Regions from separate parts of the Rhodococcus koreensis genome, predicted to be linked through region 1. Evidence: riboswitches for the same ligand, from Rfam matches in the RefSeq annotation. Region 1 holds a riboswitch; the other holds the start of a gene.
The links. Region 1 has a riboswitch for cobalamin ahead of JWS14_RS23975 (CbtB domain-containing protein). Riboswitches for the same ligand answer to the same signal wherever they lie in the genome.
Positions count from the first base shown of each region.

Region 2: another riboswitch for cobalamin. It lies ahead of JWS14_RS01520 (cobaltochelatase subunit CobN); the one in region 1 lies ahead of JWS14_RS23975 (CbtB domain-containing protein).

Region 1 is NZ_CP070609.1:5,226,695-5,230,220, forward strand. It holds gene JWS14_RS23965 (DUF5996 family protein) at 1-676, shown strand, start outside; gene JWS14_RS23970 (CbtA family protein) at 717-1,514, opposite strand; gene JWS14_RS23975 (CbtB domain-containing protein) at 1,505-1,699, opposite strand; cobalamin riboswitch at 1,723-1,855, opposite strand; gene JWS14_RS23980 (antibiotic biosynthesis monooxygenase family protein) at 1,906-2,220, opposite strand; gene JWS14_RS23985 (alpha/beta fold hydrolase) at 2,253-3,008, shown strand; gene JWS14_RS23990 (helix-turn-helix domain-containing protein) at 3,071-3,526, shown strand, end outside.
Region 2 is NZ_CP070609.1:380,863-384,388, forward strand. It holds gene JWS14_RS01520 (cobaltochelatase subunit CobN) at 1-1,665, opposite strand, end outside; cobalamin riboswitch at 1,722-1,864, opposite strand; gene cobG (precorrin-3B synthase) at 1,871-3,004, shown strand; gene JWS14_RS01530 (precorrin-8X methylmutase) at 3,029-3,526, shown strand, end outside.

The DNA.
Region 1 (3,526 bases):
AACCGGAACGGTTGCGCTCGAACCGAAGTCGGTGGCCGATTTCTATGCGGAGACGATGGACACGCTGGCCGAACTGGGCGTGACGACGACCATCCTGGCCAGGCCCAACGAGGTGGAGACGGCTGTTCCGTTCGCAGAGGACACGCAGCACTGCTCGTACGACGGTGAGTCGGTGCACCGGTTCTGGCGGCAGCTCGTGCAGGCGGATCGTGTGCTGCACGAGTTCCGTGCCCACTTCATCGGGAAGGTCAGTCCCGTGCACTTCTTCTGGGGTGCGCTCGACCTGGCCTGTACCCGGTTCTCCGGTCGAAGCGCGCCCACTCATCCTGGGGGAGCGCCGAACTGCGGCGACTGGGTGATGGTCGAGGGCTACTCACACGAGCTGAGCAGCTGTGGATTCTGGCCCGGCGGTGGCGTCGAGGGCGCGTTCTACGCGTACGCCTATCCGGAACCGGACGGCTTCGCCGACTACCCGGTCGGGCCGGACGGCGCGTTCTACAGCGCGGAGTTCCGGCAGTTCCTGCTGCCGTACGAGACCGTCCGCACCGCGGACGACCCCGATGCGGCTCTGCTGAAGTTCCTGCACAGCACGTACGATGCGGCCGCCGATCGGGGTGGCTGGGACCGGGCCGCCCTGGAGACGGACCCGGCCCGTTGGGACACCCATCCCATGTGAGTGGCACGGTGTGCTCCAGCACACCGTGCCACTCACATGGTCAGGCAGAGGCGTTCGCCGACGCGGGCGCCGTGGCCCGGGTGGCACGCTCCGTGAGGAACGCGAACACGAGTCCGAGAACCAGCCACAGCGTGGCCTGCGTCGCGAGGGACGACAGCCGGAACTGCCACAGCAGCACCGCGGGGAAGTCGTCACCCACTTCGTTGATCGTGGGCAGCACGAGGTATCCGATGGTCGCCACCACGAGGAACGCGACAACCGGCGCCGCGATCCGCACCGACAGGAACTCCTGTGCGGCGACGGCCTTCGCCGCGAAGACGGACGCCACCACGGCGAGCAGGCCCAGCGCGACTGCGGCAAGCCACAACCACGTGCGCTGGTTGATCGTGTCGGGATCGCCGACGGCCGGCGGGTTGGCGGGGTACTTGAAGAACGGCACGGCCTCGATCGCCAGCCAGCCGAGCGCGGCCAGCGACATGCCGAAGACCGGACCCGACAGCGTGGTCAGCCGTCGCGCGTAGTGGAGGACGACGGCGAAGATCGCTCCGAGAGCCAGTCCGGCGAGGGACGTGGCGAGGAACAGTCCGAAGCGCTGCCCGTCGCGGCTGACGAGGGCTTCCTCCTCGTCGTGCGAGTGCCCGGCAGGCTCGTCCGCCTGGGTGGCGTCGTGTGAGTGGCCTTCGGGTTCGGCGGCGCTGTGCGATTCCTCGATCGCGATGGCCGCGTCGATGTGCGACTCACCGAGAACGAACGCGACGCCACCGGCCAGGATGCCTGCGATCAGGCCGGCCAGCAGACCGCGGATGAGGAGTTTCGTGAAGGAATCGGTCAGTGGCATGGCAGACCCAGGAGGTGGCGGCCGTCGTGCATCAATTCATGCATGTACATGCCACTGCGCGAGATCGCGCCCTGGTCGAATCCCACGAGGTAGAGAGCGAGCATCGCGAACAGAACGATCGCGAAAGAGATGACGGCGAGACGGGTCGTGTCGACCGACGAGCCGGGTGCGTAGGCGAGTGCCATAGTTCCTCCTGGGATTTCGCGTCCCCTAGGTCCAGGCGATGGCCGCAGTATCTGGCTGTCGAGGTGGTTCCCGTGAAGGACTACTCCGATTTACAGTGGCGCGACCGCTCCGGGATTGCACCGGATTCCTGCCGAACCATCGCATTGTCCTGCGAACTTTTGCACCCGGCGGGCCGTCGTGTCAATCCTCGGCCCGCCCCCGCCGCTCAGCTCTTGTTCGCCGCCGCGACGTCGAGTACGACCTCGAACTCCAGCAGCGACGCCCCGGACGCCACCGGCTTCTTCCGCTCACCCGCATGTGCTTCCCGGGCCGGACCGTCGCGCCACGCCGCGAATGCCTCTTCGCTCTCCCACTGCGTGACGACGAAGTAGCGGTTCTCGCCCTGCACCGGACGCAGGAGCTGGAAGCCGAGGAAGCCGGGAGAGTTCTCCACGGCGTGCGCGCGCGCCGCGAAGCGCTTCTCGAGTTCGGGCCCCGCACCCTCGGGGATTTCGATTGCGTTGATCTTCACCACTGCCATGCGGGCGAGATTACTCCGCTAGCGTCGGAGTGGTGGCGGGTGAGAGTGCGTTGCACGACGAGGGTGGGACGGGACAGCCGATTCTGCTGCTGCACGGACTGATGGGCAGTGCCCGGACGTGGGGACGGCACGTGCCGTGGCTGCGCGAGCACGGCCACGTCTTCACGTTTGACGCCGCAGGCCACGGCAGGCCCGCGCCGTCGCGGTTGACGACGGAAGCATTCGTAGCAGATCTGTCCGCGGCTCTCGCGGCCTTCACCGAGCCGTGGGTGGTGATCGGCCATTCGATGGGCGCCCTGCACGCCTGGTGCCTGGCGGCCGAGCACCCGGACAAGGTGTCGGCGCTCGTCCTCGAAGACATGGCCCCCGACTTCCGTGGCCGCACCGCCGACGACTGGGCGGCGATGATCTCGAACTGGCCGCAGCCGTTCGCGACCCGGGAGGATCTGTTCGAGTTCTTCGGTCCGGTTGCCGGACAGTACTTCCTGGAGTCGTTCGAGAAGCGCGCCGACGGCTGGTACCTGCACGGCGACGTCGACACGTTCCGCGACATCTCGGCGGAGTGGGGCGACCGGCACTTCTGGGACCAGTGGGCGTCGATCACCGTTCCGGCCCTGCTGATCGAGGGGGAGTTCACCATCACCCCGGACGGTCAGATGCGGACCATGGCGGAGCGGCATCCCGGCGCCGAGTACGTCCGCATCGCGCAGGCCGGGCACCTCGTCCACGACGACCAGCCGGAGCAGTACCGGAAAGTGGTCGAGGAATTCCTCGACGAACTCGGCTGAGAGCCACCTCGTCCGCTGCTCAGGACATTGTGTGTTCGTTTTTTTCGTTTTATGGTTGAGGTATGGCCGCTCTGATGAACCACACGGTGTTGCCGCCGGGCGCCGACGATCGGGACCTTCTCACCGCGTTGAAGTTTGTTCTCGCTGGTCAGGGCGATGTGACGATCTCGACCCCGGAGGGTTCGGCGCGGTTGCCGGACAGTGTCCGCGGGTTGCTCGTCGACGCGGTCACGGCTCTGGATCGGGGGCAGGCGGTGACGGTGGAGCCGCACCGGACGGTGCTGACGACGCAGGAGGCCGCCGAACTGCTGGGCATTACCCGGCCGACGTTGGTGCGGTTGCTGGAGGCCGGGAAGATTCCGTACTCGTCGCCGGGCCGGCATCGGCGGGTGGAGTTGGCGGATGTGCTGGCCTTCCGACAACACGAGCGTGCGCGACGCGGTCAGGTGTTCGAGGAGATGGCGCACGAGGAAACCCCGGACCCCGGCGACGCCGCTGACGGCTTCGTCTCGACCCGC
Region 2 (3,526 bases), 4.8 Mb from region 1:
CAGGGGCAGGTCGCCGAGCGCGGCGTCGGTGCCGCACGAGGCGGACATGCCGAGTGTCTTGCCGGGCAGCCACTCGAGGTTTCCGTGCTTGCCGAGATGGACGACGGCGTCGGCGCCGAAACCGCCGGCCGCGGCGTCCGCCGCGATCCACCGGTACGCGGCGAGGTAGTGGTGGCTCGGCGGCAGGTCCGGGTCGTGGTAGATCGCGACCGGCTTCTCCCCGAATCCGCGGGGCGGCTGCACCATCAGGACGAGGTTTCCGAACTGCATTGCGGCGATGACGATTTCGCCGGCGGGATCCTGCGATCGGTCGACGTACAGTTCGCCGGGCGCGGGTCCCCAGTGTTCCTCGACGCCCTCGCGCAGTTCCGCGGGCAGCGCCGAGAACCACTCGCGGTAGCGGGCGGCGGAGATCCGGATCGGGTTCCCCTCCAGCTGCTCCGCGGTCAGCCAGTCCGGGTCCTGGCCGCCTGCGGCGATGAGGGCATGGATCAGCGCATCGCCGTCCTGGGCCGCGAGGCCGGGCACGGAGTCCGGCCCGTCCGCGGGGCCCAGGTCGTAGCCGGCGGCCCGCATCTCGGTGAGCAACCTGATCGCGCTGGCCGGGGTGTCGAGACCGACGGCGTTGCCGATGCGGGCGTGCTTCGTCGGGTACGCCGACAGCATCAGGGCGATCCGGCGTTCGGGTGCGGGGATGTGCCGGAGCCGGGCGTGCCGGACGGCGATGCCCGCCACCCGGGAGGCGCGCTCGGCGTCGGGAACGTAGGTGGACAGGCCGTCGGCGTCGATCTCCTTGAACGAGAACGGCACCGTGATCAGTCGGCCGTCGAACTCGGGGACCGCGACCTGGGTGGCCACGTCGAGGGGGGACAGTCCGTCGTCGTTGGACTCCCACGACTCCCGGCTGCTGGTCAGGCAGAGCCCCTGCAGGATCGGCACGTCCAGCGCGGCCAGCGCGGCGACGTCCCATGCCTCGTCGTCGCCGCCGGCCGACGCGCCCGCCGGCTTGGTGCCGCCGGCGGCGAGCACGGTGACCACCATCGCGTCCGCTCGGCGCAGCGTCGTCAGCAACTCCGGTTCGGCGGTGCGCAGCGACGCGCAGAAGATCGGCAGCGGAGTGCCGCCCGCCGCGTCGACGGCCTCGCACAGGGCCTCGATGTAGCGGGTGTTCCCGGCCAGGTGCTGGGCGCGGTAGTAGAGAACGGCGATCGTGGGGCGGTCCGCGTCGGCGTCGGGGGCGAACGGCGCGACACCCCAGCTCGGCAGGTGGACCGGCGCCTCGAAACCGTGACCGGTCAGCAGCACGGTGTCCGACAGGAAGTGGTGCAGTTGGGCGAGGTTGTCGGCGCCGCCCTCGGCGAGATAGTTGTGCGCCTCCGCCGAGACACCGGCCGCGACCGTCGAGCACTCCATCAACTCGGCGTCCGGGGCGTGCTCGCCGCCGAGGACCACCACGGGCAGTCCGCTGGCCAGGACCGCGTCGAGTCCCTCTTCCCATGCCCGCTTGCCGCCGAGGATGCGCACCACGACCAGGTCGGCGCCGTCGAGCAGTCCCGGCAGATCCTCCTCGACCAGCAGCCGTGCCGGGTTGGCCCAGCGGTAGTCCGCCCCGCTGGCGCGTGCGCTGAGCAGGTCGGTGTCGGAGGTGGAGAGCAGCAGGATCACGTGTGGAGCCTTCCTGGGGGTGTCGCGCCCCGTGGCGGTGGTTCTGTGCGGAACCGGAGGTCGGAGGACGGCAGGCGAGGGTCTGGCTCGCCCACCGGTTTCGGCGAGCTCACAGTGGCGCGACCGCACCGGATTCGCACCGGCTTCCTCTCCTGCTGTCGCAAGTGCTGGTGATGCTACCCGGGGCCGGACGTAACCTGGGACCATGGTCGACTACCGCTCCCGCCCCGATGCATGCCCCGGCGCGCTGCAGGTCCATCAGGCGGCCGACGGTGCGCTCGCCCGGGTGCGCCTCCCCGGCGGTGTGCTGACCTCCGCCCAGCTGCAGACACTCGCGGAATCGGCGCGCGACCTCGGCAACGGCGAGATCGAATTGACGTCCCGCGGCAATGCACAACTGCGGGCGGTCCGCGATCCGCTGGAGTTCGCCGGGCGCCTCGCCGACGCGGGCCTGCTGCCCTCGGAAACGCACGAGCGGGTCCGGAACATTCTCGTCTCGCCGCTGACCGGCCGGATCGGGGGTCTGACGGACCTGCGCGATCTGATCGGTGTACTGGACCGGACGTTGTGCGCCGACCCCACGTTGGCGGACCTGCCCGGCCGCACCCTGTTCACCCTCGACGACGGCCGGGGCGACGTCTCGGCGCTCGGCGGCGATTTCGGGGTCCACGCTGTCGGTGGGTCGGAGGTCGCGCTGATCCTCGCCGGTCGCGACAGCGGCGTCCGGATCCCGACAGCGGACGCGGTGTCGATGCTCGTCGATGCCGCCCGCGTCTTCCTGGAGCTGCGCGAACGGCACTGGCGGCTGTCCGAGATCGCCGACGGGGTCGAACGGACGCTGTCGGCACTGACGCTGGCACCGACCGCCGACCCGCTTGGCGGGTTCGACGAGCACCGGCCGCCGATCGGGTGGCTCGACCAGCCGGACGGCAACGTGACCCTCGGCGGCGGTCTCGCATTCGGGGTCCTCGACGCCCGGCTGGCGGAATTCCTCGCCGCGGTCGAGAAGCCGGTAGTCGTCACGCCGTGGAAAACGGTGCTGCTGTGCGATCTGGACGAGTGGTCCGCCGAGCAGGTGGTCCGGGTCCTCGCCCCGATAGGCCTGATCTTCGACGAGAACTCGCCGTGGCTGAAGGTCAGCGCCTGCACCGGGCAACCCGGGTGCGAGAAGGCGCTAGCCGATGTGCGGACCGATGCGCGGGACGCCGTCGCGAGCGGCGAACTCCCGGTGGAGGGCCGACAGCACTGGTCGGGCTGCGAGCGGTGCTGCGGCCGCCCCAAGGGCGAGGTCGCCGACGTCGTCGCCACCAAGACGGGTTACCGGGTGGAGGAGCGGTGAACCCGGAGCCTCTATCGTGAGCGGATGATCGAGTACATCCGAGACGGCGCGGAGATCTACCGCCAGTCCTTCGCCACGATCCGCGCCGAGGCGGATCTCAGTGCCTTTCCCGAGGACGTCTCACAGGCCGTGGTCCGCATGATCCACGCGAGCGGTCAGGTCGATCTCGTGGACGACGTCGCGTTCACCCCCGGCGTCGTGAAGGCCGCCCGCGCGGCGCTGGCGGACGGCGCCCCGATCCTGTGCGACGCGCAGATGGTCGCCGCCGGCGTGACCCGCAAGCGTCTCCCGGCGGACAACGAGGTGATCTGCACCCTGCGCGACCCCCGGGTTCCGGTGCTGGCGGAGCAGATCGGGAACACCCGCTCGGCGGCCGCGCTCGAATTGTGGGGCAGCAAACTGGAGGGGGCCGTCGTCGCGATCGGCAACGCCCCGACCGCCCTGTTCTACCTGTTGGACATGATCGAATCCGGTGCACCCCGGCCCGCCGCGATCGTGGGCGGCCCGGTCGGGTTCATCGGC